DNA from 2 places in the Anoxybacillus sp. CHMUD genome. Region 2 is predicted to be linked to the other one. Evidence: riboswitches for the same ligand, from Rfam matches in the RefSeq annotation. Region 2 holds a riboswitch; the other holds the start of a gene.
The links. Region 2 has a riboswitch for cobalamin ahead of ETB99_RS08325 (ribonucleoside-diphosphate reductase subunit alpha). Riboswitches for the same ligand answer to the same signal wherever they lie in the genome.
Positions count from the first base shown of each region.

Region 1: it holds a riboswitch for cobalamin, as region 2 does, so the genes downstream of both, metE (5-methyltetrahydropteroyltriglutamate--homocysteine S-methyltransferase) here and ETB99_RS08325 (ribonucleoside-diphosphate reductase subunit alpha) in region 2, are expected to answer to the same signal.

Region 1 covers NZ_SDLG01000022.1:28,580-34,761, reverse strand. Annotated here, with positions in the region: gene ETB99_RS12455 (acyl-CoA thioesterase) at 1-13, opposite strand, end outside; gene metE (5-methyltetrahydropteroyltriglutamate--homocysteine S-methyltransferase) at 4-2,274, opposite strand; cobalamin riboswitch at 2,416-2,605, opposite strand; gene ETB99_RS12445 (DMT family transporter) at 2,701-3,648, opposite strand; gene ETB99_RS12440 (AraC family transcriptional regulator) at 3,769-4,677, shown strand; gene ETB99_RS12435 (lmo0954 family membrane protein) at 4,853-5,203, shown strand; partial or broken gene ETB99_RS12430 (PspA/IM30 family protein) at 5,218-5,592, shown strand; partial or broken gene ETB99_RS12425 (TipAS antibiotic-recognition domain-containing protein) at 5,594-5,752, shown strand; gene ETB99_RS12420 (NAD(P)/FAD-dependent oxidoreductase) at 5,844-6,182, shown strand, end outside.
Region 2 covers NZ_SDLG01000009.1:80,301-86,482, forward strand. Annotated here, with positions in the region: gene ETB99_RS08315 (cytochrome ubiquinol oxidase subunit I) at 1-1,092, shown strand, start outside; gene ETB99_RS08320 (cytochrome d ubiquinol oxidase subunit II) at 1,107-2,144, shown strand; cobalamin riboswitch at 2,238-2,438, shown strand; gene ETB99_RS08325 (ribonucleoside-diphosphate reductase subunit alpha) at 2,551-4,830, shown strand; gene ETB99_RS08330 (flavodoxin domain-containing protein) at 4,844-5,335, shown strand; gene ETB99_RS08335 (ribonucleotide-diphosphate reductase subunit beta) at 5,289-6,182, shown strand, end outside.

The DNA.
Region 1 (6,182 bases), on a different contig from region 2:
CGCTTACTTCCATGACTTCATCCCTCCGTAAGCTAAAAGACGCTCGCGGTATTCGCGTGCTGCCTCTACCATCACTTGAAGTGCGGCAATCGTTTCTTCTTCTTTTCGAGTTTTTAATCCGCAATCAGGATTGACCCAAAATTGTTCTGGACGAAGAACGCGAAGTGCCCGTTCGATTTGTTCGCTTAGTTCTTCTTTTGTCGGAATGCGTGGGCTATGAATGTCATACACCCCTAATCCGATTCCCTTCTCATACTCATATGTTTCAAATACAGAAACAAGTTCACCGTGGCTTCGCGACGATTCAATAGAAATGACATCCGCATCAAGCTCATCAATGATATGCATCATATGTTCAAATTGTGAATAGCACATATGCGTATGAATTTGCGTTTCCTCTTCCACCGATGAGGTCGTGATACGAAATGCGATAACGGCATCTTCCCAATACGATGCATGTTTTTTTGTTTTCAAAGGCAATCCTTCCCGTAACGCTGGCTCGTCGACTTGAATGATACGTATTCCTTCTTTTTCTAACTGCAGCACTTCTTCACGAATCGCAAGAGCGAGCTGAATGAGCACACGTTTCCGTGAAATATCGTTGCGAACGAACGACCAGTTTAAAATAGTTACTGGTCCTGTTAACATTCCTTTCACAGGTTTAGTCGTTAATGATTGGGCATATACTGTTTCTTCTATGGTCATCGGTTGTTGATAGGCAATATCGCTAAAAATAATAGGTGGGCGCACACAACGCGAGCCGTATGATTGCACCCAGCCGTTTGTTGTGCATGCCATGCCTTGCAGTTTTTCACCGAAAAACTCCACCATATCTGTACGTTCAAATTCGCCATGGACAAGCACATCGAGCTGAAGTTGCTCTTGAATGTCGATCCATTTTGCGATTTCTTTTTTTATAAACGACTTATATTGATTGTCGTTCCATTCGCCTTTTTTCCACTTCATTCGAGCTTGGCGCACGTCGCTCGTTTGTGGGAAGCTTCCAATCGTCGTTGTTGGCAACAGCGGAAGTTGTAAATGTGCTTGTTGTACTTTTCGTCGTTCGTTGTAAGGCACGCGGCTTACCGGAACGGTTTCGGCTGTTTGTTCTTGTTCGTGGTGAAGTTTGGCGAAATAAACGTTTGTTTGTTCATCGTATTTGATTAGCTCGTCGATCGTTACGTTTCCGTTCATATACTCTGTCAACATACGTATTTCATCTAATTTTTCATCGGCAAATGATAAAGCCCCAGCAAGCTCCGTCGGCAATGCATGTTCATGTTTTGTCGTGACAGGAACATGCAGTAAGCTGCAAGACGGTTGAATGATCAGTTGTTCGGCAACGTTTGCTAAATGATGAAGGAGCGTTGCTTTTTGGGCAAGCGAGCTTTTCCATACATTGCGACCGTCTACAATCCCAGCAACTAATATTTTATCTTTCGGAAATCCGTACGTGTTTATGTTTTTCATGTTCTCGCCATCGTCATGCACGAAATCAAGCCCAATGCCTGCGACAGGTAAAGCAACGATTTCACGATAATGCGATACGCTATCAAAATATGTTTGTAAAATAAGGTTTATATTTGGTACATCGCGATGAAAAACTTCATATACATCACGAAATGCATCGACTATGTCATCGTCTATATCTTGAACGAGAATCGGTTCATCGATTTGGACGAATGACACGCCCGCTTCGCTTAGTTGTTTGAATAATTCCACATAAAGAGGAACTAATTGTGCGAGATGTTTGCGCCACTCGTGTCGCGCGTATTGCTTAGAAAGCAAAAGAAACGTAATCGGTCCAAGTAATACAGGCTTTGTTTCTAAATTGAATGTTTCTTTTACAAGCTTGTATTCTTTCAATAGGCGATTATCCACTAATTTCGGCTTCGTTTGCCCGATTTCAGGCACAATGTAGTGATAATTTGTATTAAACCATTTCGTCATTTCAAGCGCATGTTGCCCATTTGTCCCACGTGCCATTGCAAAATATTGCTCAAGCGTATCGTTTATTTGTTGAAATCGCTTGGGAATATACCCAAACATAAATGCGGTATCTAGCACGTGATCGTATAAAGAAAAATCTCCGATCGGAATGAGATCAATTCCTTTCTCAAGTTGTTTACGAATGGAATCGAGTCGAATCGTTTCCATTGTTTTTGTGAATTGATCTTTGTCTATTTGCCCATTCCAAAAAGATTCTAATGTTTTTTTCCATTCTCTTTTTTCACCAATGCGCGGATACCCTACATTTGAACTACGAATGAACAAGTTAAGCACCTCCAGTTATTTATATCCCAATCAAGCAAAAAAACCCTCTTCCAAACAGAAGGAGGGCATAGCTAGCTCGTATTGAGATACATGAAGTGCCTCAAGATCATATGTCCTCACTCCTCCCTATGACGCGTAGGTCGTAAGTGCATACAACAGGCAGGTCTCCTGACTTAGCTTCATCGCTGTTTATCTCCTTCCCATTTCAAATGAAACAGTGGATTGTGATAAACAGCTCTGCATCACAGTGGCGCGACCGTGTTGGACTTTCACCAAACTTCCCTTTTAAGATTCACAGCATGTGTGAACCACCTGTTGCGTGAACTTATTATGTTATTGTATAAAATTCAGAATAAACGAACTTTTTGTTTTTTTCAACAGAAATATTAATGTATTTTTACATAAAACATAAAAATAATGTAGTAATCACCCTAACGTTTGTGAATTTTTTGATTTGTATGCATATTGATGGTCAGCTATGGAGGATTTTTTATTTAATGCTATCAATAACATCATAGTAATAATGCAAGCTGTGCCAATCCATTGAAAAAAACCAAAAGGTTCTTTTAACCAAAAAACGGTTGTTAAAACAGCGGCGAGTGGTTCAATGTTGCCTAATAGGCTTGATTCTTTAGGCGAGAGACTTTGTAAGCTTTCGATATAAAACCAAAATGCAATCATTGTACCGAATATAATAACGAAAATTAAGTATAAGTACGTTTCTATGGTTAAGTGTTTAAAATCCATTTGCCAGGGTGGATGAACAAAGCTTAGTGCTAAGCCGCCAATCACCATGGACCAGCCGACAACGACAAGTGAATGATATTGTTTCAGTAAAGGAACAGCATATAGAGTATAAAATGCTAAAGCGATGCCAGATAAAAAACCCCAAACAATTGCGAGCAGTGGTACAGATAGTTGGGAAACAGAACCGTTTGTTAATAAGAAAAAGCAACCAACTAAGGCGAGCGAAATAGCCAATACATCTCTTTTTGTTATAGTAGCTTGTCTGTGAAAAACGGAGTAAATGATAATCATAACAGGTGCTAAATATTGCAATAATGTGGCGACAGCTGCGTTACCATGTTTAATGGAAGCCATATACGTATATTGAACAGCCAGCATACCGAGCAATCCGAAGGTAATCAATGAGATAACTGCTTTTTTCGTTTTCCAAACGGAAAATATTTGTGTGCGCTCTTCTTTCCTAACAAATTGAACGATTAAAAGTAAAAAACCAGCTACGAGTAATCTTGTCGTTACAAGCCAATCTACATCGATGCCATACTGAAAAAGTTTTTTTGATACAGTTCCCCCAATCCCCCAAAATAATGCTCCGGTGATGACTAAAAATAATCCTTTTTTTCTATTCATGATTCATTTTTCACCTCGGAATATAAAAATAGTACTATGATAGTTTGTATAATAAGACAAAATACATTATAAATCATACAAAGATTGAATAAAAAAATATCACTATATTGAGGTGATAGTGTGCAAATAAAGGATTTTATGGTTGATCGAAATTTAAAAGAATTAACTGAACATCGGACGGTTGCGTTGCCAGTTGCATGTTACGAGACAATTATTAATCAAAACGTTCATGGATATATACCGCTCCATTGGCATGACGAATTACAATTTATTCTCGTTATAAAGGGTCAATCCATTTTTCAAGTTAATGGGGAAAATATCGTTGTTGGAGAAGGAGAAGGGTTGTTTATTAATAGTGGCTGTCTGCATATGGCAAAAGATATGGATGATTCGAATTGTGCTTATATTTGCTTAAACGTTTCGCCTAGCTTTATACTGTCACAAGAACTTTATGCCACCTATGTAACTCCATATATTCAAGCGACTAATTTATCTTACTTACAATTACATCCAAACGAACTATGGGGGAAAAATATTTTGGATGCTGTCAGAAAAATAAACGAATTGATACGGAAAAAATCCTTATACTATGAACTAGACATCTTTATCCAGTTAACATTCATTTGGAAAAATTTAGTTATGAATGGTTTTCAATTAAAGTACGAGCGGATGGAAATGCTAAAGAGCCATCGAATGAAACAAATGTTAGATTGGATACACACACATTATGCAGACAAAATACTTTTAGAAGATATTGCCCGAGCTGGCCAATTGAGCCGTTCCGAGTGTTGTAGATACTTTAAAAAATTTCTCAAAAAAACACCACTAAATTATGTAATAGAGTATCGAATTCAAAAAAGTTTAATTCTCTTGCAAAAAGATCATTTGAATGTTACAGAGGTTGCCTACCAAGTCGGTTTTAATAGTACAAGTTATTTTATTGATCGATTCCGAAAATATATGAAAATGACACCACTGTCTTATAAAAAACGTATGAGTAACTTTAATTCAAACAGATCGTTCGATTGAACTGTAACAAATGGTCTATAACAAGAGCCGCTTTGTTTTATGGCGGCTCTTTTTCATTGAAAAGACCTTTATTACTTAAAAATACGCCTTGAGTCGTAGTTGAAAATATAGCTATGGGACATGATGAACAAAGATGAGAATCGGTAAGATGAAAGCAAGGAAGGAGGCGAAAGGGATGTTAAAAAAAATCGGGTTATTGCTTGCAGGTGGAATGGCGGTACTCGTGCTTATGTTTCACCTCGGGCCGCTCATTGGATTAGCGATCAGCTTGGCGATTTTGTACTATGCGGTCAAAAAGTTTTTCAAAGCCGATTCGACGTTCGGCAAAATCGTTTGGGCGCTCATTGGCTTGGCTGCGCTGATGGTAAGCGTGTCGAATGTGCCGGCGCTTGTTGCTATCGTCGCAGCGTATGTGCTGTATGTCGTGTATAAAAAATGGAACGAACCGAAAGAAGTGGTGCAAGTCGTTGACGATCCGTTCGTGAACTTCGAAAAACAATGGGCGGAGCTACAAAAACATTATTAAAGGAGCGAAGAACAATGGGTTTACTTTCTCGCATGAAAACGATGATTGCAGCAGATATTCATGAATGGTTGGACGAAAAAGAAAAGAAAAATCCGATTGCGGTGCTAAATGAATACTTACGCCAATGCGAACAAGAAGTAGAAAAAGTACGAAAGCTACTTGAGCGGCAATACGTATTAAAAGAGCAGTTTGCGCGCGAATATCGCGAAGCTGTGCAGCTGGCGGAAAAGCGGAAAAAACAGGCGGATATTGCCTCAAAAGCAGGAGAATCGGAGCTGTTTGCGTTTGCGTCTCATGAGCAAATGCAATACGAAGAGCGGGCGGCGCGATTAAAGCAATTGCTTGAGCAAACAAACGAACAGTTATTGGAACTAGAAAAGAAATACGAACATAGGGTACTTTTGGGACCATTACTCAAAAGAAGCACATGCAGGATTGGCACAAATGTATGTGGATGATGAACGATTTAAAGCATACTACGATCAGAAACAACCAGGAACGGCGGAATTTTTCCGTGACGCCATTTTCCTTTACACAGGTAAAAAATAGGCAGGCATCAGCCTGTCTTTTTACATTGTAAAAGTTTGAAAAAAGATGTATATTTAAATGAGAATGATAATCAAATTTAAGGGTGATAACGATGGAGCAACAATTGTATGACGTGACGATCATTGGCGGTGGACCAGCAGGGCTGTATGCGACGTTTTATAGTGGATTGCGAGAAATGAAAACGAAGTTGATTGAATATCAGTCGCAGTTAGGTGGAAAATTGCATGTGTATCCAGAAAAAATGATTTGGGATGTTGGCGGGCATGCTCCGATTACAGGAGAGAAATTACGCGAACAACTTGTTAAACAAGCGCTTACCTTTAATCCGACCGTTGTATTAAATGAAAAAGTTGAAACGATTCAGCGAAGAGAAGACGGCATATTCATTTTACAAACATCATCTGGTCAACGACATATATCGAAAACGATC
Region 2 (6,182 bases):
TGGCCAGGTTTTATGGAAGTAATCGGAAAAGTAATGGCACTTCCTTTCCAAATTGAAATTTATGCGTTTTTCGTTGAAGCGTTATTTTTATCTATTTACGTATATGCAGCTGACCGCATTTCACCAACGATGCGCATCGTAAGCTTAATATTTGTGGCCATCGGGGCAGCTGCTTCTGCCATTTTAATTACGAACGTACATGCCTTTGAAGGTACACCGACAGGCTTTCGCATCGAAAATGGACAAATTGTTGACGTCGATCCATGGAAAGCATTTTTTAATCCGAGCTTTGCCGTCACAGCCACACACGTTGTTTTATCCGCCTATATGACCGGAGCGTTTACGATCGCTTCCATCGCTGCCTACAAGATGTTGAAAAATAAACATAACGAGCGCATTCAGCTTTTTCATAAAAAAGCACTGATGCTCGGGTTAACAGTCGGTGGCGTATTTTCTTTACTCACGGCAATAAACGGACATGAATCAGCTCAACTTCTTCATGAATATCAACCAGAAAAATTAGCGGCTGCTGAAGGATTGTTTGAAACGCAGTCACACGCTCCACTCGTTATCGGTGGTTTTACAGATCGCGAAACGCAAACAGTAAAATGGGGAATTGAAATTCCGTGGTTGCTTAGCTTTTTAGCTGGTAATCGCTTCGATACCGTCGTTGTCGGGTTAAATGATTTTCCAGAAGAATGGTGGCCCCCTCTATTCGTCCATACACTTTTTAACGCCATGGTCGGAATTGGCATGTTTCTTCTCCTACTTTCAACTGTCGGATTCATTTGGTATCGCATAAAGAAACAATATACATTTCCAAACTGGTTTATGCGGACAGTTGTTACTGCTGGGCCGCTCGCTCTTCTCGGCATTGAATTTGGCTGGATTTTTGCTTGCACAGGCAGACAACCATGGGTCATTTATCGCATGATGACAACAGCAGAAGCTGTAACACAATCAACAAATTTGGGAACACTTTTTCTTTTATTTACGTCCATTTACGTATTTTTACTCATCGCCGTCGTGCTCGTCTTGCGATCGTATTTTCGCCGCCATCCGATTGAACAACAGTTGTCTATACACATATAGAAAGGAGCAAGATGATGACAGATGAATTAATTGCGATTTCAATTTTATGGGGATTTATTTTTATTTACGCCGTCATGGCGACGATGGACTTCGGAGCAGGTTTTTGGTCGATGGTATATATGAATCGTCCACAAACAAAAGCAACGAAAATCGCAAATCGATATTTATCGCCAACATGGGAAGTAACGAACGTCTTTATCGTCGCCATCGTCGTAGCGCTCGTTAGCTTTTTTCCTGGGGCGACGTTTATACTTGGAACGATCTTGCTTATCCCTGGTAGTATTATTTTACTTTTGCTGACCGTTCGTAGTGCATTTCTCGTTTTTTCGCACGTTGCCCCTAAATATGAAAAAGTGCTCATTTACATTTCAGGCATAAGCGGTTTGCTTATTCCAGCATTTTTAATTAGCGTCTTGCCCATTACACATGGGTCTTTCGTTGAAACAATGAATGGTGTCAGTCGTCTTCGGCTCGATCGTCTATTTACAAGCCCACATGAGTATGCGTTTATTGCCTTTGCGATTACAAGCACACTTTTTCTTTCTTCGCTTTTATTAGCGGATTACTCAAATGAAGCGAATGAAGCGGAGGCATATGCGATCTATCGTCGCGATGCGCTTATTATAGGACCATTCGCCCTTCTCTCCTCGATGTTGATTATGATTACGATGCGAAATGAAGCACGGTGGCTATACGATGGAATGATGTCTCATTGGCCATGGCTTGTCGCTTCCGTCATATTGTTCCTTTTAGCTGGCGGGGCGCTTTTTCTTCCCCCACGGAAAAAGAAACATGGACGCGGAATACCGCGTCTTGCGGTGGTTGCGATCGTTTTACAATATTTTTGTGCGAGCTATGCATATGGGAAAGCTCATTTACCGTATATGATTTATCCGAATGTAACCATTGAGTCGGGATTTACACACCCGAATACGTTTCGTGCCTTATTTTTGACGTATATCGTTGGTTTTGCAATTTTATTTCCAGGATTCATTTATTTTTGGCGGCTGTTTATGAAAGATCGACGCTATGTAGCAAAGGATGAAAAATAATGATTGCAAATGTTGAGATTTTTCGTTATAGTTTTAAACGTAAACCTTTTTTACACAATATATTGTGATGATAAACAAGATAATAACTATATATTGAAACCGACAAGCGAAGGTGTCCAAACGGACTTAATAGGGAATCTGGTGCGAATCCAGAACTGTCCCCGCAACTGTGTGCGCAGACGAAATGGAAACAACACCACTGTATATGTCAGCTGTTTTATGGCGCATATATGGGAAGGAATCCAAAGTAGGAAGAAGCGCAAGTCAGGAGACCTGCCTTCCTTGTATCGTTTCATATTCTTCGGGGATTGAGAAGATGAAACGATGGAAAAAGGCATGCTTTTACCATCGTTTCATCCGCTCAACGAGAGCGGATTTTTTTATTTTCTAGGGGAAGGGATGTTATATGGTGTACATAAAACAACAAACAGAAGTAAATGAAGAAACGACCCGCACATTATTGTTTCATATTTTCAAAGATTTTCCACACTTATCAAGCGAGCGATACATCGAGCGTACGATACGGTCGCTGACGTATACAAAATCATACGATGACATGATGAACAAACTCATTTTAAATGCACTTGACGAAATCACCGTAGAACAACCTGATTGGACGTTTGTCGCAGCACGCCTTTATTTACAACAGCTATACAATGAGGCTGCTATAAATCGGGGTTATGATGTATCCGACACATACCGCTACTTTTATGAGTTACAAACAATGCTCGTTGATCTCGGTATTTACGATCCGTTTGTACTTGAACGATATACGAAAGAAGAACTACAAGAAGCGGGGACATGGATCGATCCGAAAAAAGACGAGCAATTTACATACATCGGATTACGCACACTCGTTGATCGTTATTTAGCGAAAGGATATGACGGAGAAATTTATGAGTTGCCACAAGAACGTTTTTTAACCATTGCTCTTACGCTGATGGTGAATGAGCCAAAAGAAAAACGAATGGAGCTTGTCAAAGAAGCGTATTGGGCGTTATCGAACCAATACATGACGGTCGCTACACCAACGTACGCCAACGCAGGTAAATCTTACGGTCAATTATCGAGTTGTTTCATTGATACAGTCGACGATAGCTTAACCGGCATTTATGAATCAAATACAGACGTCGCGCGTTTATCAAAGGGCGGTGGAGGGATTGGTGTATATTTAGGTAAAATTCGGGCACGCAACTCGGATATTAAAGGATTTAAAGGCGTATCGTCTGGTGTCATCCCATGGATGCGTCAATTAAACAATACCGCTGTATCGGTTGACCAGCTTGGTACGCGACAAGGAAGTATTGCCGTCTATTTAGACGTTTGGCATAAAGACATTTTCTCATTTTTAGACGCGAAACTAAACAACGGCGATGAACGGCAAAAATGCCATGATTTATTTTATGGCGTATGCATCCCTGATTTATTTATGGAACAAGTCGAAAAGCGTGGCGATTGGTATTTATTTGACCCACATGAAGTGAAAAAAGTGATGGGGTGGAAAGATAAAGATGGGAATCCGCTAGGTCTTGAAGATTTTTACGATGAAGAACGAGGGTGTGGTTCGTTCCGCGAAAAATACGAAGAATGTATCAATCACCCAGAGTTAAGTAAAGAACGTGTACCTGCCATTGAAATTATGAAGCGCATTTTAAAATCACAATTAGAAACGGGTACACCTTATATGTTTTATCGCGACGAAGCGAATCGAATGAATCCAAATAAACATGCGGGCATGATTTATTCTAGCAATTTATGTACGGAAATTATGCAAAATATGAGCGCGACTACCGTAACAAAAGAGTATACGCAAGATGGTGAAATTATTATTCATAAAAAGCCAGGCGACTTTGTCGTTTGTAACTTATCTAGCATTCATCTCGCTCGCGCCGTACAAGACGATGTACTCGAAAGATTAATTCCGATTCAAGTGCGTATGCTCGATAACGTCATCGACTTAAACGAAAATCGCATTGAAGTGTTGCAAGCGGTGATGACAAATAAAAAATATCGGGCAATCGGTCTAGGTGCATTTTCATGGCATCACTTATTGGCGTTAAAAGGAATCAAGTGGAATAGCGAAGAAAGCGTTGATTTCGCTGACAAGCTATTTGAAAAAATCGCTTATTTAACGATTCGAGCAAGCATGGAATTAGCGAAAGAAAAAGGAGCATATCCGGAGTTTGCAGGTTCTGATTGGCATACAGGGAAATATTTTGACCTTCGCGGTTATCATTCCCACGATGAGTTAGATTGGGATGAGTTAAAGCAACAAGTGATGAGACATGGGATACGTAATGGGTATCTCATGGCGCCTGCGCCAAACGCTTCGACATCCGTTTTAGCAAACGGAACGGCGTCATGCGACCCTGTCTTTAATCGCTTATATTTTGAAGAAAAGAAAAATTATAAAATTCCTGTTACCGTTCCTGATTTAAATGCCAAAACATTTTGGTTTTACGAAAATGCCTATGAAGTGGATCAAAAGATGAGCATTCGTCAAAATGCCGCTAGACAAAAACATGTCGATCAGTCGTTAAGTTTTAATCTTTACGTATACAACACGATTAAAGCGAAAGATCTTTTGGATTTACATTTAACGGCATGGAAAGAACGGTTAAAATCGACGTATTACGTTCGCAGCACTGCCGTAACAATTGAAGAATGCGACGTTTGCTCATCATAAGGGAGAGAAACAAATGAACGTTCTTATTTGTTACACATCAAAAACTGGTAACACAAAAGAAGTCGCCTTTTTGATTGAACAAGCTTTTCGATCGTACGGACACGCTGTAAAAACAATCGATGTTCAACACGCATTTGCAATCGAGTCGCTTATCCGTGAAACACACCTTCTTTTATTCGGTTCATATACATGGGGAAATGGACAACTTCCAGATGAAATGAGGAAGCTACTTCGTTTTCTTATCAAAGAACGAAATCTTCCTTTGCCTCCTGTTGCGCTGTTTGGCACAGGAGATCAAATGTGGCCATACTATTGCCGTGCTGTCGATGAAATGGAGTACCATTTACGAAAAGTGACGACTGTGCTCGGCACGTTAAAAATTGAACAATCACCGCGCGGCCATCAACAACACTTACCGACTGTATTCGTACAACAGCTACTAGAGGAGGTTGACCGTTTTGTTATTGACGAAAGTAAAATTGCTCGAGCCGTCGCATCCAAATAAAGCAACGAGCATTATCAATGGAAAAGCAAGCGGCATTTTAAACTGGAACGATATTAAATATAGCCATTTTTACGATATATACAAAATGTTGCTCGGCAACTTTTGGACGCCGTTTGAAATTAATATGTCAGATGATATTAAACAATGGCATGCGTTAAGTGAACGGGAACGGGATGCATTTTTACACATTATCGGCTTGCTTTCAATTTTAGATTCTGTTCAACCAAATTTTATTGGGGCGATGAAAGAATACATTACCGATCCGAGCGTCAAAGCAATTTTTTCGATTATCGAACAGCAAGAAGTCGTTCATAATCAATCGTACTCGTACGTTCTTGCTTCGATCGAAAAATTATCCGAGCAACATCGCGCGTTTGAAATGGCACGAACAAATCCGCACATTTATAAGCGAAATGAACACGTCATTCGCGTATATGAAGCATTTCGCGAGCAACCAACGGTAGAGACGTTTTGCCGCGCGCTCGTCGCTTCGCTCGTCTTAGAGGGGATTAATTTTTATTCTGGGTTTGCCTTTTTTTACAATTTGGCAAGAAACCAAAAAATGCTCAAAACATCAACGATGATTAGTTATATTAATAAAGATGAGCTATGCCATAGTTACTTTATTTCTCAACTTGTACGCGCAGTGTTATGGGAAAATCCACAAATTGATGAAAATGGAGCGTTTTCTGCGTGGATATATGACTATATCGACGAAGCCATTCGTTACGAAACAGAATGGTCGCGCTTTGTGTTGCGCGATATTGATGGCATTGACGTCATCGAAATGGAAAAATATATCGAATATCTTGGAAATAAACGGTTGCGCATGCTTGGATTAGACGAT